DNA from 2 places in the Actinoplanes sp. NPDC051470 genome. Region 2 is predicted to be linked to the other one. Evidence: riboswitches for the same ligand, from Rfam matches in the RefSeq annotation. Region 2 holds a riboswitch; the other holds the start of a gene.
The links. A riboswitch is a leader RNA that binds a small molecule or an ion and turns the genes downstream of it on or off. The one in region 2 is predicted to bind S-adenosylmethionine.
Positions count from the first base shown of each region.

Region 1: it holds a riboswitch for S-adenosylmethionine, as region 2 does, so the genes downstream of both, AB0M54_RS47205 (aminotransferase class V-fold PLP-dependent enzyme) here and thrC (threonine synthase) in region 2, are expected to answer to the same signal.

Region 1 covers NZ_JBFBAA010000065.1:123-12,088, forward strand. Annotated here, with positions in the region: gene AB0M54_RS47200 (M20/M25/M40 family metallo-hydrolase) at 99-1,400, shown strand; gene AB0M54_RS47205 (aminotransferase class V-fold PLP-dependent enzyme) at 1,383-2,555, opposite strand; SAM riboswitch class IV at 2,573-2,687, opposite strand; gene AB0M54_RS47210 (DeoR/GlpR family DNA-binding transcription regulator) at 2,711-3,490, opposite strand; gene AB0M54_RS47215 (alpha-glucosidase/alpha-galactosidase) at 3,596-4,897, shown strand; gene AB0M54_RS47220 (sugar isomerase) at 4,969-5,859, shown strand; gene AB0M54_RS47225 (ABC transporter substrate-binding protein) at 5,880-7,196, shown strand; gene AB0M54_RS47230 (sugar ABC transporter permease) at 7,198-8,142, shown strand; gene AB0M54_RS47235 (carbohydrate ABC transporter permease) at 8,142-8,966, shown strand; gene AB0M54_RS47240 (SDR family NAD(P)-dependent oxidoreductase) at 9,309-10,088, opposite strand; gene AB0M54_RS47245 (LysR family transcriptional regulator) at 10,212-11,042, shown strand; gene AB0M54_RS47250 (hypothetical protein) at 11,451-11,684, shown strand; gene AB0M54_RS47255 (hypothetical protein) at 11,799-11,966, opposite strand, start outside.
Region 2 covers NZ_JBFBAA010000001.1:813,056-825,021, reverse strand. Annotated here, with positions in the region: gene AB0M54_RS04055 (alpha/beta fold hydrolase) at 1-2,011, shown strand, start outside; gene AB0M54_RS04050 (ABC transporter permease subunit) at 2,116-2,931, shown strand; SAM riboswitch class I at 2,987-3,116, shown strand; gene thrC (threonine synthase) at 3,125-4,408, shown strand; gene AB0M54_RS04040 (GNAT family N-acetyltransferase) at 4,662-5,660, shown strand; gene AB0M54_RS04035 (hypothetical protein) at 5,657-6,103, opposite strand; gene AB0M54_RS04030 (GNAT family N-acetyltransferase) at 6,105-6,632, opposite strand; gene groL (chaperonin GroEL) at 6,962-8,584, shown strand; gene AB0M54_RS04020 (Ig-like domain-containing protein) at 8,499-8,768, opposite strand; gene AB0M54_RS04015 (GNAT family N-acetyltransferase) at 8,785-9,735, opposite strand; gene AB0M54_RS04010 (glycerol-3-phosphate dehydrogenase/oxidase) at 9,803-11,578, shown strand; gene AB0M54_RS04005 (DUF4031 domain-containing protein) at 11,575-11,856, shown strand.

The DNA.
Region 1 (11,966 bases), on a different contig from region 2:
GACATCACGCTCTTGATCTTGGTTTGCGGCGATTGCGGTCGCGTCGAACCGGCTTTCCGGACCGCCCGCGCTTCACGGACGTCTGGGAAGCTGGCGGCATGAGCCCAGACGATGAAGTCGTCACCTTTGCGAGCGAGCTCATCGCCATCGACACCACCAACACGGCGGACGCCGGCGGGCCGGGGACCGAGCGGCCCGCCGCTGAGTACGTGGCGGGGAAGCTGGCCGAGGTGGGGTACGACGTGACATACGTCGAGTCGGGCGCCCGGGGCCGGGGGAATGTGATCGCCCGGCTGGCGGGGGCCGACCCCTCGCGTGGCGCCCTGCTTGTGCACGGGCACCTCGATGTGGTGCCGGCCGACGCGGCGGACTGGGCGGTGCACCCGTTCTCGGGGGAGGTTCGGGACGGCTACGTGTGGGGGCGCGGCGCGGTTGACATGAAGGGCGCGGTGGCCCAGACGCTGGCCGTGGCTCGGCAGTTCAAGCGGGACGGGGTGGTGCCGGCGCGGGATCTGATCTTCGCCTACGTAGCTGACGAGGAAGCCGGTGGCCTCAACGGGGCGTCGTGGCTGGTGGATCATCGGCCGGAGCTGTTCGAGGGGGCGACCGAGGCGATCAGTGAGGTCGGCGGCTTCTCGGTCACGGTCGGCGACAGCGCGCGGGCCTACCTGGTCGAGACGGCCGAGAAGGGCACCATGTGGCTGCGGCTGCACGCCCGGGGCACGGCGGGGCACGGCTCGCTGCTGCACACCGACAACGCGGTCGCCAAGCTGGCCGCGGCGGTCACCCGGCTGGATCAGCACCGGTTTCCGCTGGTGCTGACCGGGCCGGTCCGCGACCTGCTCACGGGGCTGTCGGAGATGACCGGGATCCCGTTCGACCCGGATGATCCGGAACCGTTCGTGGCGCGGCTCGGTCACCTGGCCCGGATGGTGGGGGCGACGCTGCGGGACACCACCACGGTCACGATGCTGGAGGCGGGATACAAGACCAACGTGGTGCCGTCGGTCGCGCACGCCACGGTGGACGCGCGGATGCTCCCGGGGCGGGACGAGGCCTTCAAGGAGGAGCTGGTCAAGGTGCTCGGGCCGGACGTCGAGCCGGAGTGGCACACGATGCCGGCGGTGGAGACGACGTTCGACGGGCGGCTGGTCGACGCGATGGCGGCGGCGATCGGGGCGGAGGACCCGGGCGCGCGGCTGCTGCCGTACATGCTGTCGGCCGGCACCGACGCGAAGTCGTTCCGGCGGCTGGGGATCCGGCACTTCGGGTTCGCGCCGTTACGGCTGCCGCCGGACCTGGACTTCGCGTCGCTGTTCCACGGGGTGGACGAGCGGGTGCCGGTGGACGGGCTGACCTTCGGCACCCGGGTGCTCGCCCGGTTACTGACGCAGGCCTAGCTCGGTCAGCGCCCGCACGAGCCGCTCGACGTCCTCGGTGGTCGAGCCGAGGCCGAAGCTGGCCCGTAGCAGTCCGCCGTTCTCGCAGGTCTGGGAGGTCGCGCCGGTCAGGCGCCGCACCAGCGGGTGGGCGCAGAACTGGCCCGCGCGCACCCCGATGCCGTAGTCGTCGGCCAGCTTCGCGGCGACCCCGGCCGGGTCGGGAACCACGAACGACGCGATGCCCACCCGCGGCGCCGCCCCGCCGAACAGGGTCACGCCGCCGAGGCCGTCGATGAGGCTCTGCTCGTGCTCCAGCAGGGCGGCCCGATCGGCGCGCAGCAGGGCCGCGCAGACGGCGCCGAGCGAAACCGCGCCCAGCAGGTTCGGGGTGCCGCCCTCGTGCCGGGCCGGGCCGGTGGTCCAGGTGACGTCGGCCGGGTCGTCGCCGACCGCCGCGCTCGCCCCGCCGCCACGCAGGTAAGGCTCGGCAGCGTCCAGCCAGTCGCCGCGCCCGGCCAGCACACCGGCCCCGAACGGGGCGTACAGCTTGTGACCGGACAGCGCGAGATAGTCGGCGCCGAGATCATCGAGATCGACGGGTACGTGCGGAGCGAGCTGCGCGGCGTCGACCACGACCCGGGCGCCGTGCCGGTGGGCGACGTCGGCGAGCCGGCGCACCGGCCAGATCTCCCCGGTCACGTTGCCTGCCCCGGTGATCGCGACCAGCACGTTCTTGCCCAGATTTTCCAGGGTGGCGTCGAGCGCGGCGACGGCGGCGTCCGGCGAGGACGGCGACGGGATGCGGACGGCCGCGGGCCAGGGCAGCAGGTTGGCGTGGTGCTCGCCGTCGAAGACGACCGTCGTGGTGCCGGCGGGCAGGGCCCGGGCCAGCAGGTTCAGCGCGTCGGTGGTGTTGCGGGTGAAGATCACGTGGTCGCCGGGGCGGGCGCCGACGAACTCGGCCACCGTGTCGCGGGCCCGCTCGTACTCCAGGGTCGAGGTCTGTGACCGGAGCCCGGTGCCCCGGTGCACGCTGCCGTAGAACGGGAGGAGGGCGTTCACCGCGTCGGCCGCGGCGCGGACACAGGGCGCTGAGGCGGCGTAGTCGAGGTGGGTGAAGTCGGGGGTGAGCCCGACGACGTCGAGTTCGGTGGACAGGAGGGTGGCGGACATGGATGCACCTCCGGGAGGGTCCGCGCTTGCCCACGCCGGTTGACGCGAGCCTGGTCTTCACCCGGGGCACCCCATCGCGAACGCAAGGGTTGCCGGCCAGCGAGCCGGGGCTTTCCGCTGGCACTCATGACCTGTCGCCGAGATTAGCAGAGCCGTCAGCTCGCGACGACGACCTCGGTGCCCATCCGGCGAATGGCCTCGACGCCGGCCTCGTCGGCGCTGGAGTCGGTGACCAGGGTGGCCACGTCGGTGACGGCGCAGATGCCGGCCAGGCAGATGCGGCCGATCTTGGAGCCGTCGGCGACCACGATGACCTTGTCGGCGCGGCGGATCATGGTGGCGTTGGTGTTCGCCTCGATCTCGTCGTGGGTGGTCAGGCCGCCGCGGGCGCTGATGCCGTCGACGCCGACCACGGCGACCGCCATGTTCAGGCCCTGGAGCGCCTGGTCGGCGATCGGGCCGACCAGCTCGTAGCTCTGGGTGCGGGACACGCCGCCGGTCATGATCAGTTTGAGCCGGGGGCGCAGCGCCAGCTCGGCCGCGATGTTCAGGGCGTTGGTCACCACGGTCAGGTCGACCCGCTCGGCGAGCAGGCGGGCCAGCAGGTGGGTGGTGGTGCCGCCGGTCAGGCCCAGGGTGAGCGGGCCCTTCGGCAGGATGCGCGCGACGGTCCGGGCGACCAGCGCCTTCTCCTCGCGGTGCTGGCCGACCCGGTAGCGCACCGGCAGCTCGTAGGCCACATCGACGGCGACCGCGCCGCCGTGCGTACGCGACAGCAGCCGTTGATCCTCCAGAACCTGGAGGTCGCGCCGGATCGTTGCGGGTGAGACCTTGAACTCGCCGGCCAGGTGACCGGCGTCGACCGAGCCGTGGCTGGCGACGCGTTCCAGGATCGCGGACACCCGATCGGCGCGGCGCAGGGTGCTCGGCGGCATGTGCAACTCCCAGGGTTGATCAAACGCGCAGTCAGGCTAGTTCGTTTTCAAGCGATAAACCAGATCTGCTTGCGCGTTCGCAACCTTCGTCACGAGAATCCGCCCATGACTGTGATCACTTTCCTCGGCGCGGGCAGCGTGGTGTTCACCCGTGAACTGCTCGCCGACATCCTTTCCTTCGCCGAATTACGCGAGGTCACGCTCTCGCTGCACGACATCGACCCGGAGCGCCTGGAGACGGCGGAGGCGATCGCCCGGCGTACCGCGGAGCAGCTGGGCGCCAAGCCGGTGATCACCGCCAGCCTGGACCGGCGGGCCTCGCTGGACGGCGCCGACTTCGTGATCAACGCGATCCAGGTCGGCATGCACGCGGCGACCGTGAAGGACTTCGAGATCCCGGCGAAGTACGGCCTGCGCCAGACCATCGCCGACACGCTCGGCGTCGGCGGCATCTTCCGGGCCCTGCGCACGTTCCCGGTGCTCGACGGGATCGCCCGCGACATGCTGGAGATCTGCCCGGACGCGTGGCTGCTGAACTACACCAATCCGATGGCCATGAACATCGGTTACCTGGCCGCGGCGCAGCCCCGCCTGAAGGCCGTCGGCCTCTGCCACTCGGTCTTCTGGACCGTGCACGACCTGGGCAACCTGCTCGGCGTCCCGCACCAGGAGATCGACTACACCGGCGCCGGCGTGAACCACCAGGCGTGGCTGCTGCGGTTCGAGCACAACGGCGAGTCGCTCTACCCGCGCCTGGACGAGCTGCTCGAGCGGGAGCCCGAGCTGCGACGACGGGTCCGGATGGACATGTACCGGCGGCTGGGCTACTTCCCCACCGAGACCAGCGAGCACTCGTCCGAGTACCTGCCCTGGTACCTGCACCTCGACGACGAGATCGAGCGGCTGCGCATCCCGGTCGGCGACTACCTGCGGATCAGCGCCGGCAACGTGGAGGAGTACCACGCCACGCGCGCGTCGTTGCGGGCCGGCGAGCCGCTGGACGTCAGCCGGGACGCCACCGAGTACGCCCCGCAGGTCATCCACAGCATGGTCACCGGGCAGCTCCGCCGCATCCACGGCAACGTGGCCAACCACGACCTGATCAGCAACCTGCCGAGCGGCTACGCGGTCGAGGTGCCGTGCGTGGTCGACCATCTCGGCGTACGCCCGGAGCGGGTCGGCGCCCTGCCGCCGCAGTGCGCCGCGCTGAACCGCAGCTTCGTCTCGGTCGGCCAGCTGACCGTGGCCGCGGCGATCGAGAACGACCCGCGCAAGATCCGCCAGGCGGCCATGGTCGACCCGAACACCGCGGCCACGCTCAGCGTCGACGCGATCTGGGACTTGTGCAACGAGTTGGTGGCGGCGCATCGTGAACTTCTGCCGACTGCGCTGCGGGTCACGGTGTAACGCTCAATACAGGATGTTCGTTTGTCGCCGGGATCTTGTTAAGCGATCACAAACGAGCATAATCCTCGAACATGACTCACACGTCCTCGGAGATTGCCAGCCAGCCCGACGTCTGGGAACAGGCACTCGGGCTGGCCGGGGAGGCCACCGCGGCACTGGCCGCGCCCGGTGAACGCATGCTGATCATGGGGTGCGGCACCTCCTGGTTCGTCGCGCAGAGCATGGCCGAGCTGCGCGAGAATGCCGGGCTCGGCGAGACCGACGCGATCTGCGCGTCCGAGTACGTCCCGCGCCGCCGCTACGACCGCATCGTCGCCGTCACCCGGTCCGGCACCTCCACCGAGGTGCTGGAGGCGCTCCGCCAGGCCCCGGCGGACGCGCACAAGGTCGTCATCACCGCGGTTCCCGGGATGCCGGTCGACGGGCTCACCGACACCCGGCTGCTGCTCGACTTCGCCGACGAGCGGAGCGTCGTGCAGACCCGCTTCCCGACCACCGTGCTGGCGCTCGCCCGGGCCGCGTTCGGCGAGGACCTCGCCGGGCTGGCCGCGGACGGGCGCAAGGCGCTCACCGCCGACCTGCCGGCCGACCCGCAGAACATCGAGCACCTGGTCTTCCTGGGCACCGGCTGGACCGTCGGGCTGGCCCACGAGGCCGCCCTCAAGGTTCGCGAGGCCGCCCAGGCGTACTCCGAGTCCTACCCGGCCGGCGACTTCCGGCACGGACCGGTGGCGGTGGCCGGGCGTAACAGCATCGTCTGGTCGTTCGGCGACGTGCCGGCCGGCCTCGACGACGTGGCCCGGGGCGCGGGCGCCACCGCGTACCGCGATCGCCTCGACCCGCTCGCCCAGCTCGTCCTCGCCCAGCGCTTCGCGCTGGCCCTCGCCGCACACCGCGGCCTCGATCCCGACCGCCCCCGATTGCTCACCCGGTCGGTCGTCCTGACGGACGCAGTGGCCTGACGAAATTGAGGTAATTGCCGATGACGACACCCCTCCGCCGCGGCCGCCTGCTCCTGGGCGGGCTCAGCGCGACACTTCTTCTCCTGTCCGCCTGCATGGGCGGATCGACCGACGATGGCAAGGACGCCGCCGCGGGGTACGACCCCAACGCTAAAGTCGAGATCACCTGGTGGACGGGACAGACCACCGAGGCGCAGAAGGTGGCGGAGGGACTGGCCGCCGAATACTCCAAGGCGCACCCGAACGTGACCATCAAGGCCGCGCCGGGCGCACCCACCACCGACGACCTGCTGACCAAGCTGTCGGCCGGCTTCACCGGGGGCAGCTACCCCGACATCTCGTACGCCTTCGGCAGCTGGGCCGGTGACCTGGGCGCGAGCGGGAAGACGCAGGACCTGACGTCGTTCGTCAACGAGCCGTCGTTCGGCTGGAACGAGTTCTCCCCGGCGGCCCGCGAGGTGGCCACGGCCAAGGGCAAGGTGATCGGCGTGCCGGCGCTGGTGGACAACCTGGCCGTGATCTACAACAAGAAGCTGTTCGACCAGGCCGGCCTGGCGTACCCCAAGGACGACTGGTCCTGGGAGGACTTCCGCACCACCGCGAAGAAGCTGACCATCCCGGCCAAGAACCAGTACGGCACCGCGTACTCGGTCTCCGGCAGCGAGGACACCACCTGGCACCTGTGGCCGCTGCTGTGGCAGAACGGCGGCGAGATCCTGGACGGCACCAAGCCGGCCTTCAACTCCGACGCCGGCGTGAAGTCGCTCGAGACGCTGCGGCAGATCGCGGTCGACGACAAGTCGATGTACCTGGACCAGACCGACGAGAAGTACGGCCCGCTGTTCAACAGCGGCCGGGTCGGCATGATGATCTCGGGCCCGTGGTCGCTGCTCGACCTGAAGACGGCCAAGCTCGACTACGACGTGGCCCTGCTGCCCGGCACCAACGGCGACCACACCACCGTCTCCGGCCCCGACCTGTGGGTGCTCTTCGACCACCAGGACGCCAACCGGGCCGGCGCCACCCGCGACTTCGCCAAATGGCTGACCAGCGCGGAAACCGACGCCAAGTGGAACCTGGCCGTGGGTAACCTGCCGTTGCGGGACACGGAGAAGACCTCCGAGGCGTTCAAGAAGTACACCGCGGAGTACAAGGGCGGCCAGAAGTTCTTCGACAACCTGCAGAACGCCAAGAAGGCGCGTCCGACCGTCGCGGGCTACGAGGTGTTGTCCCGCAACGTCGGCGACGCGATCGCCCAGGTGCTGCAGGGCAAGGCGCAGCCCAAGGAGGCCCTCGACGCGGCGGCGAAGAAGTCCGCCGACGCCGTGGAGGAGTGAGATGGCGCTGACCTTCGCCGCAACGCCGCGGTCCGCGGCACCGGCCGGTCACCGGCGGCGCGACCCGCGCCGCCGGGCGCTGTCCCGCCACCTGACCGGCTGGGCGTTCGCCGGGCCGGCCACCTTGATCGTGGTCGGGCTGTCGCTGTTCCCCGCGGTCTGGGCGTTCTTCATCTCCCGGGCCAAGTGGAACGGCATCGCGCCGGCCACGATGGTCGGATGGCAGAACTACGAGCGGCTGGCCCAGGATCCCGACATGGCCGCGGCGGCCCAGCACACGCTGCTGCTGACCGCGCTGTTCGTACCCGCCTCGATCGTCGTCGGCATGCTGGTGGCGGTCGCGCTGAACCAGAAGATCCGGCTGATCGGCTTCTACCGCACCTGCATCTTCGTGCCGTACGTCGCGTCCGCGGCGGCCACCGGCATCCTGGCCGGCTTCGTCTTCAACCCGCAGTTCGGCGCGGCCAACGAGATCCTCCGGCGCGTCGGCATCCCCGCCCAGCAGTTCCTGGAGAGCCCCAACCAGGCGATGTACATCATCTGCGTCATCGCGCTGTGGGGCGAGATCGGCTTCACCGCGGTCATCTACCTGGCCGCCCTGCAGGACATCCCGAAGGAGCTGGTCGAGGCGGCGCGCACCGACGGCGCCTCCCCGTGGCGGATCTTCTGGCACGTCACCCTGCCCGAACTCCGGCCGGTCACGGTCTTCACCGCGATCTGGCAGACGATCACCGCGCTGCAACTGTTCGACCTGATCTACACGACCACCCGCGGCGGCCCGCTGAACAGCACCCAGACCGTCGTCTACTACATCTACGAGCTGGCGTTCCAGACTCAGAGGCTGGGGTACGGAGCGGCCGCCGCGTACCTGCTCTTCGCGGTCACGCTGCTGCTGTCCCTGCTGGTCATCTGGTACGGGCGCCGCCGCGGCACGGAGGCGTTCTGATGCGACGAAGGCTTCCCTTCAGCCCCTGGCACCTGCTGCTGATGCCGATGGCGCTGATCTTCGTGCTGCCGCTCATCCAGATGGTGCTGACGTCCTTCATGTCCACCGCCGAGATCAACCAGTTCCCGCCCAAGCTGCTACCCACCACCGGCCTGCACCTGGAGGGCTACAAAGGACTGCTGACCGAGACGCCGGTGGTGCGCTGGCTGGCCAACACGGTCCTGGTGTCGGCCATCGCGGTGGCCTCCCACCTGGTCCTGTGCTCGCTCGCCGGCTACGGCTTCGCGAGGCTCAAGTTCGCCGGCCGCGGCCTGGCCTTCGTGCTGATCCTGGCCACGGTCATGATCCCGATCCAGCTGCTGATGATCCCGACCTACCTGATGTTCGCCCGGGCCGGCATCGTCGACACCCTGGCCGCGGCGTTCGTGCCCTGGCTGGCCTCGGCGTTCGGCATCTTCCTGATGAGACAGTTCTTCCTGGGGCTGCCGGTCGAACTCGAGGAGGCGGCCCGGCTGGACGGGGCGTCGACGCTGCGCACGTTCATCAGCGTGGTGCTGCCGCTGGCCCGCCCGGCGATGGCCACGCTGGCCGTCTTCACGTTGCTGTCCAGCTGGAACGACCTGCTGTGGCCGCTGGTGGCGATCAGCGACGACGCCAAGTTCACCATGCAGGTGGGGCTGGCCAGCTTCCAGGGCACCCGACGCACCGAGTGGGCGGAGCTGATGGCCGGCAACGTGATCGCGACGATGCCGTTGATCATCGCGTTCCTGATCGCCCAGAAGAAGTTCATCGCCACCATGACCTTCACCGGATTGAAAGGCTGAACCTCAGGATCAAGAGCCTGTCGTAGGTGGGTGGTGGGTGCTGATCGCTGCTCCCGCCGAGGGCCCGTCCGGGCGGCCGCACGCTTCGCTTCCGCGGCCGCCCTCCCGGCGACGTGCGTGAGGGGTCACCCTTCGTCGCTGCGCGACAAACCCCCGACGCCGGCGCGGGCTTTGGGTCGGGTCTTTTCAGAGTGGGTTCAACCCTGCCAGGCTTCACAGCGCCCATGAGTCTGAATGGATAAGAGGTCGGGTGCCCTTCCACCTTCGAGCGGGTGGGCCATGCCCCAAAAGGACAAGAACCAGGTGCTCGCTACCAGCTGGTCACAGCCCACCCTGCGTGCGTCAGACGGCTTTCACCGCGCCTGCCGTCACGGTCCAGTTCTCGCCGATCGCACTCGAGCAGACCGGGGAGGCGAGTAACAGCACCGCAGGGGCGACCTCCTCCGGCTCGGCCAGCCTGCCTGTCAGCATGCCGCCCTGGGACGGCAGTACTTCGAGCAGGGCGCTGTGCTCCATGCCCAAATGTTTCGCAAGGTTGGCGACGTAGCCATCCGGACCCTCCTGGCTGTAACCGCGTACCCCGGAGGGGGTGACGGTATTGACCCGGACGCCCTGAGGTGCCAACTTCTCCGCCAGTCCCCGCGACAACGAATTGAGGGCCGCCTTCGCGGCGGCGTACGGCATAGGAGCCGCGCCGGGCCGCAACGCAGCGTCTGAGCTGATGTTGACGATGGCCCCGCGTGCCTGCGTCAGTGCCGGCAACGCGGCGCGGATCGTACGCACGGCCGCGGACAGGTTCAGCGCGAACAGGTCCGCCCAGACTTCGTCGTCTCCGTCGAGGGGGTCGTCGAAGGCGGCGGCCGGCGGGTTGCCGCCGCCGACATTGTTGACGAGGACGTCGAGGTGGGGGCCGGCCGCGCGAACCATCTGCCGTGGCCCGTCCGGGTCGGAAAGGTCAGCGGCGATGAAGGTGGCCTCGGTGGCGTCGAGCTCGGGGGTGCTGTGCCGGGCGACGGCGACTACCGTGGCGCCCTCGGCGAGGAAGGCCTTGACGATGCCGAGGCCCAGGCCCTTGCTGGCGCCGGTGACGAGGACACGTTTGCCCTTCAGCTCCAGATTCATGATTGGTAACTCCCATCGAGCGAAGGTGACGCCTTATCCTTGCGTCGCATCAGCTGGCATCCAATGCCAGCAGAGCAGCCAACCAATGCCGCGCGGTTATCAATCGCAGGTAGAGTCGCCGCCGTGGAGACGCGTGAACTGCGGTACTTCGTCGCCGTCGCCGAGGAGTCGAACTACGGGCGGGCAGCCAAGCGGCTTGGCATCGCGCAACCGGCACTGACCCGGACCGTGCAGAAGATCGAGCGTCACCTCGGCACAAAGCTGTTCGAGCGCACCGGCCGTACGGTCGCCCTCACCCGAGCCGGCTCGGTGCTGTTGCATGAGGGCCGCAACGCCTTGGACGCGGTGGAAGCAGCCGCCCGCCGCACCCGCCGGGCTGGAGAACGGACCGGCCTGATGCTGGTCACCCGGGCCGGGGTCGCCGTCGACTTGCTGGCGCAGCTGCTCGACGCGTACGCCGCCGAGCCGGACGCGGTCACCGTCGAGGTGGCCATGGTCCAGCCCGGGGGCGCCGAGCCGGAGCAGATGCTGCGCGACGGACGTGCCGACGTCGCTGTCCTGCAGGAGCGGTGTTACTCCGCAACCGGCCTCGAACACGAGGTGATCGCCGTCGAGGGTCAGATGGCGGTCCTGCCTGTCGGTCATCCGTTGGCTGCCCGGGCCACGCTGACCTCGGACGAGCTTCCCGGGTTGCCGCGACCCCGCTGGCCGCTCGCCGACGGCACCTATCCGGACGGCCCAGGGCCGGCCATCCGCGACGCGACGGAGCTGTTCCAACTGATCGCACTCGGCCGCGCCTGCGCCGTCCTGCCCGAGTCGGCCCGCCCGTCCCTGACCAGCGGCGTCGTCTCGGTCCCGGTGACCGATGCCCCGCCGATCACGACGCACCTCGTCTGGCCGTCTCGGAGCCGGTCGCGGGAGGTCGCCGCGCTCGTCAGACTGGCCACCTGGTAGACCCAGCGGTACTGAGCCGGGGCGGGCCAACGGGATTCGCCGTCACCGTCGCTCAGATCGGCGACCGCGGCGAAGTACGGCCGATCACCATCTGAACCCGCTCGGGCGCTCACGCACCCGCCACAGCTGGCATCGGCGCCAAGCGGGGGCGGGGCTCCTCGGCGCTGAGGCCAGGTCCCTCGCACACGGCGCGATCCGCCGCGATCGGCTCTGATCCCGGGCTGACCGGGCAGATCCCGCTTCCCTTCGAGGCCCGCCCATCCGTCGGATCCGTCTCCTGCGGCCGTAACCCGTAGCCTCGAAATCGGCCGAATCGTGGCGATTGCCGCTGGCAGAACGCTATTTCGCTGATTCGCGAACGGCGGTCGCGCCTTCCAGAAGGAGGCACTGAAATGGGTGAGTCCCCACGTGTTCCGCAAGACCGTCGCTACCGTCCTGAGCGGACAAGGCCTGGTCACCGAAGCCGCCGCCCAGCTCGGGCACGCCGACGAGAGCACGACCAGGAAGTTCTACGTCCAGATGCCTTCGACCGCCCCCGACGTTAGCCACGCTCTGGAGATCCTGATCCGCGCAGACGAGCTCAGCATCGAGCCGGCGGCCGAGCCTTCGCAGCACCTTGAGACGACAGACTACACAGAGTGACGGCCGGCGTGCCGGGCGGTAACCGGATCTGCCGACCTCGGCTATTCAGACAGGTTGACCGCGTGTTGGGGCTGATACAGGAAAGGTGCACCTGATCTGCGAGGATTTGATTGCCTAGATCAAGTTCTCGCGGGAAACAGGGGCACCTTTCTGGTGAGTTCGGAAGTACCTTCTCGCCGATGGCGCTGCGAGCAAGACAATCACGACGACCGAACCCACGGTGGTCAGCATGAGCTTGGCGATGGTCGCGGCGGGCAACCAGCCGGGCATCGCGTCGGCGGC
Region 2 (11,966 bases):
CGTCTGTGCCGCCTACCTCTCGATGGCCACCACCGGCATCCCCGACCAGGCCGCGCTGGACGTGTTGCGCAAGTCGAGCCCGCAGGCCGTGCTCGGCCGGATCAAGGCGCCGACGCTGCTCATCCAGGGCGCGGTGGACACGCTCTTCCCGCTCTCCGAGGCCGACGCCAACGCGCGCGGCATCGCGGCGGCCGGCACGCCGGTGCGGGTCGCCTGGTTCACCGGGGGGCACGACGGCGGGCTCGGGCCGCAGACCGATCAGGACCGGACCAAGTTCCTGACCGTCCAGTGGCTGAACCACTACGTGAAGGGCGAGGGCGCCGCTCCGTCGATGAGCTTCACCTACTCGCGGGTGGCCGGTTTCAGCGCGCTCGACCGCGGCCTGGTCACCAACGGGTACTCGGTCGACGCGTACCCCGGCATCAGCGGGACCGGCCGCACCGACATCTCCGTGCAAGGCCCGGCGCAGCCGATCGCCAACCCGCCCAACGGCAATCCCGGCGGCCTCTCCTCGTTGCCCGGCGTCGGCGGCCGGCTGTCCACGCTGCTCGAAGGCGTGGCCGGCGACATCCCCGGCCAGTACGCCACGTTCGCCTCGGAGCCGGTCGCGCAGTCGGTCGACGTGGTCGGCGCGCCCACCGTCCGGCTGCGGGCCGCGTCACCGACCGGCGAGGCGACGCTGTTCGTCAAGCTCTACGACGTGAACCCGGCCGGGACCGAGACGCTGAGCGCCGGCCTGGTCGCCCCGGTCCGGCTCACCGGCCTGCCGCGCGACCTCGCCCAGGCCCAACCGGTCACCGTCACCCTGCCGGCGATCGTCCGGCGGATCGAGGCGGGCAACGCGCTGCGCGTCGTGGTGGCCACCTCCGACCAGGGCTATCTCACGCCCGCCGCCCCGGCCACCTACACGGTCGCGGTCGAGCCCACGCTCACACTGCCCACGATGGTGGGCACGCCGATCAGCAACCCCCAGGTGATCTGGCGGTACGTGCTGGCCGGCCTGATCGCCGCCATCGTGCTGGGGCTGGCCGTGGTGCTGCTGCTGCGCCGCCGCCGGGCGCGGCGGGCGCCGACTGTGGCCGAGTTCGCCGACACCCCGCTGGTCGTGCGCGACCTGCGCAAGGAATATGCGGACGGCTTCGTCGCGGTCGAGGACATCAGCTTCACCGTCGAGCGCGGTCAGGTCGTCGGGTTGCTCGGTCCGAACGGCGCCGGCAAGACCACCACGCTTCGGGTGCTGATGGGGCTGACCATGCCCACCCGGGGTGAGGCGCTGGTCTTCGGCAACCCGCTGGTGCCGGGGTCGCCGATCCTGTCCCGGGTCGGCTCGCTGGTCGAGGGGCCGGGCTTCCTGCCGCACCTGACCGGCGAGCAGAACCTGCGGGCGTACTGGCAGGCGACCGGGCGGCCGTGGGCCGACGCGCGGTTCGACGAGGCGCTGGAGATCGCCGGTCTGGGCGATTCGATCCACCGCCGGACCAAGAACTACAGCCACGGCATGCGGCAGCGGCTGGCCATCGCCCAGGCCATGCTCGGGCTGCCCGAGCTGCTGGTGCTGGACGAGCCGACCGACGGGCTCGACCCGCCACAGATCGCCGAGATGCGCCGGGTGCTCAAGCGGTACGCCACCGACGGGCGGGCGGTGCTGGTCTCCAGCCACCTGCTGGCCGAGGTGGAGCAGACCTGCACCCACGCGGTGGTGGTCAACAAGGGCCGGATCGTGGCGTCCGGGCTGGTCGACGAGATCGTCGGCGAGTCGCCGTCGGTGCAGATCGACGTGAGCGACGTGGCCGAGGCGTCGCGGGTGCTGGGCGGCCTGGGCGTCGCCTCGGTGCTGCCGGACGGGGCGAACGGGCTGATCGTGGACATGAACGGCACCCCGCGCGCCGAGGTGGTGGCGTCGCTGGTGCGGGCCGGGGTCGGTGTCGATCGGGTGGTGCCGAGACGCCGCCTGGAAGACGCCTTCCTGGCTCTGGTCGGCGAGAACTCGCGGGGGAGTGGAGACCGATGACGGGAAGCGGCAGCGGGGAGGCTACGGTCGCGACCACGACGGCGAATGATCGCCGGACCGCGGAGCGTGGAAACTCAGCCACGGGATATCGGCCGTCGGCCACCATGCCGATCTGGGCCGAGGTCAGGCGGCAGGCCTCACGGAGGCGTACCCAGCTGGCTCTGGGTTTCATGGCTCTTCTGCCGTTGATCGTGCTGGTGGCGTTCGAGTTCGGCGGCGAGAGCGACGACGACAACGGTGGCGGGCAGTTCTCCAGCCTGGTCGACCTGGCCACCTCGGGCGGGCTGAACTTCGCGCTGTTCTGCCTGTTCGTCTCGGCGTCGTTCCTGCTGGTCGTGGTGGTCGCGCTGTTCTGCGGCGACACCGTGGCCAGCGAGGCGTCCTGGGGCAGCCTGCGCTACCTGCTGGCGATCCCGGTGCCGCGCGCGCGGCTGCTCGGCGTCAAGCTCGTGGTGGCGCTGGCCTACTCGCTGCTCGGCCTGCTCACCCTGGCCGGGGTGGCGCTGCTGGTCGGCACGCTGCGGTACGGCTGGCACCCGCTGGGCAGCACGATCGCCGCGGAGATCCCGCCCGGCGAGGGGCTGCTGCGGCTGCTCGGGATCCTCGGCTATCTGGCCGTGATCCTGCTGATCGTGGCCGGGCTGGCCTTCCTGCTGTCGGTGCTGACCGACGCGGCGCTGGGCGCGGTCGGCGGCGCGGTGCTGCTGTGGATCCTGTCCAGCATCCTGGACCAGATCGAGGCGCTCGGGGTGGTCCGCGACTTCCTGCCCACCCACTACAGCGACGCCTGGCTCGGGCTGCTCTCCACCCCGCCGCAGACCGACGACATGGTGCGCGGGGCGATCGCCGCGGTCGCGTACGCCACGATCTTCTGGTCTCTCGCGTTCTGGCGCTTCACCCGCAAGGACATCACGTCATAAGCATCACGTTTTCGCTTAGCGTGATGGGCACGTAAGGTGTGGGAAACAACTGAATACCTCATCCAGAGGGGCAGAGGGAACGGCCCTGCGAAGCCCCGGCAACCACCACGCATGTCTCGATGACGAGGCCCCGCGCGGCAGGTGCTAATTCCGGCCCAGCCATCTCGGTATGGGAAAGATGAGAGGAATCTCCGTGACGTCTACCGTCAGTGCATCCGCTCCCACCACCTCCAGCCCCGCGCGCGCCCTGGTCTGCCGGGCCTGCGGCGCCGAGTTCCCGCTGGCCGCTCAGCACGCCTGTTACGAGTGTTTCGGGCCGCTCGAGGTCGCGTACGACCCGGCGGCGATCGCCCAGGTGACCCGGGCCCAGATCGAGGCGGGTCCGCAGAACATCTGGCGCTATGCGCCGCTCCTCCCGGCCGGCCAGGACCCGGCCACCCGGGTGACCCTCGACCCCGGCCTGACCCCGCTGGTCAGCGCCCCGGCGCTGGCCACCGCGATCGGGCTGGACGCGCCGCTCTGGGTCAAGGACGACTCGGCCAACCCGACCCACTCGTTCAAGGACCGCGTGGTCTCGGTGGCCCTGACCGCCGCCCGCGGCCTCGGCTTCACCCGCTTCGCCTGCGCCTCCACCGGCAACCTGGCCAACTCGGTCGCCGCCCACGCGGCCCGGGCCGGCGTCCCGTCCATCGTCTTCATCCCCGGTGACCTCGAACAGGGCAAGATCGTCACCACCGCGGTGTACGGCGGGGAGCTGGTCGCGATCGACGGCTCGTACGACGACGTGAACCGGCTCTGCGGCGAGCTGGTCGAGACCGACGAGTTCGAGGACACCGCGTTCGTCAACGTGAACGTCCGCCCGTTCTACGCCGAGGGCTCCAAGACGCTCGGTTACGAGGTGGCCGAGCAGCTCGGCTGGCGCATCCCGGCCCAGGTGGTCATCCCGATGGCCAGTGGCGAGCTGCTCACCAAGATCGACAAGGCGTTCACCGAGCTGGTCGAGATCGGCCTGGTCGAGGCCCCGGCCGGCGGCTGGCGGGTGTTCGGCGCCCAGTCGGCCGGCTGCAATCCGATCGCGACGGCCCTGCACAACGGCACCGACCAGATCGTCCCGGTGAAGCCGACCGGCATCGCCAAGTCGCTGAACATCGGCGACCCGGCGGCCGGCGCCTACGCCATCGAGGCGGTCCAGCGCACCGGCGGCTGGATGGACTACGCCGGCGATGACGAGATCCGCGAGGCCATCCAGCTGCTCGCCCGCACCACCGGCGTCTTCGCCGAGACGGCCGGCGGGGTGACCGTGGCCGTCCTGCAGAAGCTGATCGCCTCGGGCAAGCTCGACCCGGCCAAGGAGACGGTGGTCTTCAACACCGGCGAGGGACTCAAGACGCTGGACGCGGTGGCCGACCGGGTCGGGCCCACCCACCGCATCAAGCCGTCGCTGCGGGGTGCTCGCGACGCCGGCCTGCTCGGGTAACAGGGTGTAGTCGGTGATCCGACAGTAAGTTCGTTTTCCATCCTGCGAGGACTTGCGAAGGGATCACAACGTCGGCAGGATGCTCTCTGCGGGAGGACGCGACGCCGTACGAGGCCCCACCTTCGAGCTTGGCGACAATCTCTACCGGGGCCCAACGACCCAGTGCCGGAGGCGCTGTGCGCGTGTCCTCCCGACCAATATCTCTCCCGGTAATTCGGTCGCGGCGGACTGGTAGTGCGTCCAGTCTGTGGGGATGCGCATCGATGTCGCCGCGTTCGACGGCTCCGACGAGTCCGTCCTCCACCAGGCCTACCAGGTGACCAGGGCCGCCCAGCTCCACGAGGTGCCGGACATCCCGTACATCCCGGAGCCCTTCTACGTCGACACGGTGCGCCGGGGCTACCCCGCTCAACGGCACATCCGCGCGCTGGCCACGCTCGACGGTCAGCCGGCCGGCACCGCCGAGCTGGGCCTGCCGCTGCTGGACAACCTCGAGCTGGTCAGCCTCGACCTGAACGTGCACCCCGAGCTGCGCCGGCGCGGGGTCGGCCGGGCCCTGCTCGACTGGGCGATCGAGCGGACCCGGGCCGAGGGCCGGAAGCACATCTCCTCGGAGACGGTCCAGAACCGCCCCGACGGCGACGCCTTCGCCGCGGCGGCGGGGGCCAAGGCCGCGCTGCCCGAGACCCGCAGCCGGCTCGACCTGACCACGGTCGACCCCGCCCGGCACGCGTCGATGCTCGCCGAGGCGTGGGAGCACGCCGCCGGCTACCGGGTGCTGAGCTGGCTGGGCATGCCCGCCGACCAGTACCTCGACGACATCGCCTACCTGGACAGCCGGATGGTCGAGGACGCGCCGATGGGTGATCTCACGATCGAGCCGGAGAAGATCGACGCCGACCGGGTCCGCGAGTCCGAGCAGAACCGGCTCGCCCGGGGCATGGACCGCTTCCACACCGGGATGGTGCACGAGGCGAGCGGGCGGATGGTCGCCTGGTCGACGCTCTCCGGGCCGCCCGCGCTGGAGACGCACATCTGGCAGCACATCACGATCGTCGACCCCGACCACCGCGGCCACCGGCTCGGGACGATCGTCAAGCTGGGGAACCTGCGTCACACGCTCGAGCACAAGCCGACGCTGACCGCGATCGACACGTTCAACGCCACGGCCAACGAGTACATGCTCTCGATCAACCGGGCGATGGGCTTCAAGGCGGCGGACACCTGGATGCAGTGGGAGCTGACGGTCTAGCCGTTCTCGCTCCTCCTTCGTCGGAAGCGCGCCGCCCAGGGGCGGAGCGGGTGGTCCGGGTCGTAGCCGCCGGCGTGCAGGCCCGCGTGCTTCTCCAGGGCGTTGCGGCAGCCGTAGGAGCCGGTCATCGCGTACGAGTAGCCGCAGAACAGGTAGTAGGCCGGCCAGAACAGCGGACCGAGGGCGGCGTACTGGCCGACGTGCCGGCTCTCGTGGCCGAACAGGTCGGTCCGCTCGTCGGCGAGCAGCCATTCCGCCGTCCGCCGGGTGAAGATCACCGACCCGACGGTGAAGCAGGTGTTCTTCGGGATCCGCCGGGTGTAGCCCTCGGCGATCAGCACGCCGTCACGGCCCGGCCGGATCGTCGCGCCGCTGGCCCGGGCGATCGCCAGGCCGGCCAGCGTGGTGCCGTTCGCCCAGGTCAGCAGCGTGCGGGCGCGCATCTCACGCCGTCCGGCGCATCTGCAGCTCGGTGAGGCTCGGGATCACCGGGTGGGGCACGCGGACGCCGGTGTCGGTGAAACCCAGCTTCTCGTACGCCCGGACCGCCCGGTCGTTGCCGGTCACCACCTCGAGCATCAACTCGTTCCGCCCGGCCTGCCGGGACCAGTCGGCGACCGCCTCGACCAGGTCGGCGAGGACGCCGCTGCCGCGCCGGGCCGGGGTGACGTAGACCGCGAAGACGACCGTGGCCGCCGGGTCCTCCGGCAGCACCGTGCCGCCGGCGTGGCCGACCAGCGGGCCGCCCGGGTCGGCCACGAACTGGGCGAGCGTCCGCCCGGCGCTGGCCTGCACGATCCGGCGCCGGTAGTCGTCGTGGCCCCGGGCCGCCGCCGCGGCCAGCGTCTCGAGGAAGGCGAGCGGGCTGTCGGCCAGCATCTCCAGGCGCAACGCGCGCATCCGGCCGGCGTCCTCCGGCGTCACGCGGTGAACCGCGACCGTCGAGCGGGGGGCTGTGCTGAGCGACACCATGATGCCTGCCTACCCGGCACAGCGGGGAGCGGCAAGCAGGTTGCGTCTATCCGACCTCGCTGCCACCGGTTTCGCCACCGGCGTAACTAGTCGGGTGACTACGGCTTCGTCCTTGCACTCGCACCCTCGGAGTGCTAAACATGGCGTTGGCACTCGCGTCATGTGAGTGCCAAGCAGGTCGGGACGGTGGGGTTCCGGCCGGGCGCCGCCATCGGTGCCCCGGCACGGGGCCGGTCGTCGCGGGCTATCCGGCTCGACCTGAGGACGTCGCATCGCCAGGTGGCGACGTCCGCAGAGGTTCCTGTGAATGTCCGGGAGGACACAGCCGTATGGCCAAGATCATCGCATTCGACGAGGAAGCTCGTCGCGGCCTCGAGCGGGGCATGAACCAGCTCGCCGACGCCGTCAAGGTGACGCTCGGCCCCAAGGGCCGCAACGTCGTGCTCGAGAAGAAGTGGGGCGCGCCCACCATCACCAACGATGGTGTGTCGATCGCCAAGGAGATCGAGCTCGAGGACACCTTCGAGAAGATCGGCGCCGAGCTGGTCAAGGAGGTCGCCAAGAAGACCGACGACGTCGCCGGTGACGGCACGACGACGGCGACCGTCCTGGCCCAGGCGCTGGTTCGTGAGGGCCTGCGCAACGTTGCCGCCGGCGCCAACCCGATGGCCCTCAAGCGGGGCATCGAGGCCGGTGTGGCCAGCGTCATCGAGGCCCTGACGCAGCTCAGCAAGGACGTGGAGACCAAGGAGCAGATCGCTTCGACCGCCTCCATCTCCGCCGGTGACTCCACGGTCGGCGAGATCATCGCCGAGGCCATGGACAAGGTCGGCAAGGAAGGTGTCATCACCGTCGAGGAGAGCAACACCTTCGGGCTCGAGCTCGAGCTCACCGAGGGCATGCGCTTCGACAAGGGCTACATCTCGGCGTACTTCATGACCGACGCCGAGCGTATGGAGGCCGTCTTCGACGACCCCTACATCCTGATCGCGAACAGCAAGATCTCCGCGGTCAAGGACCTGCTCCCGATCCTCGAGAAGGTGATGCAGGGCGGCAAGCCGCTGATCATCATCGCCGAGGACGTCGAGGGCGAGGCCCTGGCGACCCTGGTCGTCAACAAGGTCCGCGGCACCTTCAAGTCGGTCGCCGTCAAGGCGCCGGGCTTCGGTGACCGCCGCAAGGCCATGCTGGACGACATCGCCATCCTCACCGGCGGCACCGTCGTCAGCGAGGAGGTCGGCCTCAAGCTCGACGCCGCCGACCTGTCCCTGCTGGGCCAGGCCCGCAAGGTGGTCATCACCAAGGACGAGACGACCATCGTCGACGGCAACGGCAACGCCGAGCAGATCCAGGGCCGGGTCAACCAGATCCGGGCCGAGATCGAGAAGTCGGACTCCGACTACGACCGTGAGAAGCTGCAGGAGCGCCTGGCCAAGCTGGCCGGCGGTGTTGCGGTGATCAAGGTCGGCGCGGCCACCGAGGTCGAGCTCAAGGAGCGCAAGCACCGCATCGAGGACGCCGTTCGCAACGCGAAGGCGGCCGTCGAGGAGGGCATCGTGCCCGGTGGTGGTGTCGCGCTGGTGCAGGCCGGCAAGACCGCGTTCGACAAGCTTGACCTGGTGGGCGACGAGGCCACCGGTGCCAACATCGTCAAGGTCGCGCTGGACGCCCCGCTGCGTCAGATCGCCGTCAACGCCGGCCTCGAGGGCGGCGTCGTGGTCGACAAGGTGCGCAACCTCGAGGCGGGCCACGGCCTGAACGCCGCGAACGGTGAGTACGTCGACCTGCTGGCCGCGGGCATCATCGACCCGGCCAAGGTCACCCGCTCGGCGCTGCAGAACGCCGCGTCGATCGCCGCCCTGTTCCTCACGACCGAGGCGGTCGTGGCGGACAAGCCGGAGAAGAACCCGGCCCCGGCCGGTGCTCCGGGTGGCGGAGACATGGACTTCTGAGTCCAAGCTTTCTCGAACGGGCGGGTCGCTGCTGCGGCCCGCCCGTTCTGTCGTTACTGCACGCGCCCTCGGGGTCGGCGCGAGCACCGGCACCGTCGGTCACCTCGTGGTCGAAGACGTCGGTGCCGGTGAAGCCGGGCGCCGGGATGTGCGTGACCGGTGCGCCGTGCGGGCCGACGGCCACCGTGCCGTGACCGGCGTCAGAGTTGTTTGCGATACAGGAAGAACACCCGCTCGACCCGGGCCCCCACCACCTGGGAGTAGAACGGCATCGGGCCCACCCAGCCGATCTGGACCGACGTCAGACCAGCCTTCTTCTGATCGGCCAGGCAGCGCTTGAGCAGCACCGAGCCGATGCCCAGCCCCTGCGCGGCGGGCGCGGTGCCCATCGGGCCGAACCAGTTCGGCCGGGACCCGTACGCGGCGAAGCCGAGGATCGAGCCGTCCCGCACGGCGACGTGACAGCCGGTGCTGTCGGTGATCTCGGCCGCCCACTGGCGCCCGAAATTCGACTCGGCGAAGTCGGTCAGCGCGGGCCCGTCGGCCGGCGTCGCGCCCCGGACCACCACGCCCCGCCCGGCCAGCCGCGCCTCGTCGGCCTCGGTGTCGCCCAGGGTCTCCAGGTCGGCGGTCATGTTCCAGGCGGGCTGGTCCTCCTCGAAGCCCAGCGCCATCGCGGCGCAGATCGCCGGGGTGTATCGCACGTCGATGCCCGGCCAGGCGTAGACCGGCGGGTTGCCGGCGATCACCACGTCGCTGGCGCCCAGCCCGGCCAGCGCGCCCTCGACCCGGGACACCAGGGCCCGGGCCACGCCGCGGCGGCGCTCCCGCCGATCCACCGCGATCAGGTCGATGTGCCCGATGGACGGGTCGCGGTGGGACACCGAGCCCAGCACCACGCCGATCACCCGGTTGCTCGGCGCCGCCGCTTCTTCCCCGGCGCCTTCACTCCAGGCCTTCTCCTCGGCCGGCGCCAGCGCCAGGAAACCCGCCGTCCGCCGGGTCGCCGGCCCGCCGGTCCCGCGCAGCCGGTGCACGATCTCGGCCGCCTCGGCCGCGTCCTCCGGCAGATCCAGGGCGGCCCGGCACAGGGACACCACGGCCGGGACGTCGTCGTCGGTCAGTTCGGCGATCCAGAACTCGCTGTCCACAGACGTCGAACCTACCGGGCCGGATTCAACCGCCGGAGTGACGCCTCGGAGCGCTAACGTGGGACGGGTGCGTGATCCCTCGGTTTCCCGGTACACGGCCGGCCGGCTCTCACCGATACGCCGCGTCACCGACCTCAAACGCTTGCGCGACGAGCAGTTCGACGTGCTCGTCATCGGTGGTGGCGTGACCGGCGCGGGCGCCGCTCTCGACGCCGCCTCCCGGGGCCTCAAGGTTGCCCTGGTCGAGGCCCGTGACCTGGCCGCCGGCACGTCCAGCCGGTCGAGCAAGCTGATCCACGGCGGCCTTCGCTACCTGGAACAGCTCGAGTTGCACCTGGTGCACGAGGCGCTCACCGAGCGTGGCCTGCTGGCCAGCCGGATCGCGCCCCACCTGGTGCGCCCGGTCCCCATCCTGGTCCCGCTGGAGAAGACGAGCCCGCCCTCCCGGGCCTGGCACCGCGCCTACTACGGGCTGGGCGTGGCGGCGTACGACGTGTTCGCCGGCGTCTTCGGCTCGGGCCGGGGCATGCCGCTGCATCGCCACCTGAGCAGCCACGGCGCCCGGCACATGTTCCCGAGCCTGCGCGCCGACCGGGTGGCCGGGGCGATCCGCTACTTCGACGGGCAGGTCGACGACGCGCGGCTGGTGGTCAACCTGGCCCGCACCGCGGGCAGCCTGGGCGCGGCGGTGGTGACCAGCGCCCGGGTGGTCGGCTTCGTCCGCGAGGCGCGCGAGGTGGTCGGCGTGCGGGTCCGCGACCTGGAGGCGCCCGACGAGCCCGACTTCGAGGTCCGGGCGCGCACGGTGGTCGCGGCGACCGGCGTGTGGAGCGACGACATGTCGCAGATGCTCAGCGACGTCGGCGTACGCCCGGGCCTGCGCGTCCGCGCGTCCAAGGGGGTCCACGTGGTGGTGCCGCGCTCGGCCATCACCGGCGAGGCGGGCCTCATCCTCCGTACGCCCACCTCGGTGCTCTTCGTCATCCCGTGGGGCGGCCACTGGATCATCGGGACCACCGACACCGACTGGCAGCTCGACCGGGCCCACCCGGCGGCCTCCGCGCGCGACATCAGCTACCTGCTCGACCAGGTCAACCAGTGGCTCGACCGGCCGCTGACCACCGACGACATCGAGGGCGTGTACGCCGGCCTGCGCCCCCTGCTGTCCGGCGAGGCCGACTCCACCTCCAAGCTGTCCCGCGAACACGCCGTGGTCGAGCCGATGCTCGGGCTGATGCTGGTGGCGGGCGGCAAGTACACGACGTACCGGGTGATGGCGGCCGACGTGATCGACCGCGCGGTGCGCCGGCTGGGCGGTCCGTGGCGCCCGTCGCAGACCGCCGAGCTGCCCCTGCTCGGCGCGGACGGCTATGCGGCGGCCTGGCGCGACCGTCTCGACACGGCCCGGCGCCACGGCGTCTCGACCGGCGTGGTCGAACATCTGCTCGAACGCTACGGCACCCTCACGGTGCACCTGCTGGCCATGATCAACGCCGACCCGGCGCTCGCCACCCCGCTGACCGGTGCCCCGGAATACCTGGCCGCCGAGGTCGCCTACGCGGCCCAGGCCGAGGGCGCGCTCCACCTCGACGACGTGCTCACCCGCCGCACCCGGATCTCCATCGAGACCTCGCACCGCGGCGCCGAGACCGCCAAGCACACCGCCGCGATCATGGGCGAGGCGCTGGGCTGGGACGAGGCGGTGCGCGAGCGCGAGGTCGAGCACTACCTGGCCCGGGTCGAGTCGGAGCGGCAGTCCCAGAAGATGCCCGACGACGCGACCGCCGACGCCGCCCGGATCGGGGTGCCCGACGTGCGCGGATACGCCGCGGACCGCCCTTGATCCTGGTGGACGAGCCGGTCTGGCCGGCTCGCGGACGGCTGTGGTCGCACCTGATCAGCGACCTCTCCTACGAGGAACTGCACGTGTTCGCCGAGATGCTCGGGGCGCCGCGGCGGGCCTTCGACCGCGACCACTACGACATCCCGGACGTACGCTTCCGGCCGGCGCTGTGGCTCGGCGCGACGCTGCTGCCGTCCCGCGACCTGGCCGCCCGCCTGCGCGCGAACGGCCTGCGCCGGCCCAAACACCTGCACCGTCCTTCGCCGCGCCTGCGCTGAGCCGCTTCTTCGCCTGTTTCTTCCGCCCTGCGCCTCGCGTTCTGCGCTGAGCCCTTCTCCCCGCTTGTGCTGAGCCCTTCTCCGCCTGCGCTGAGCCTTTCTCCCCGCTT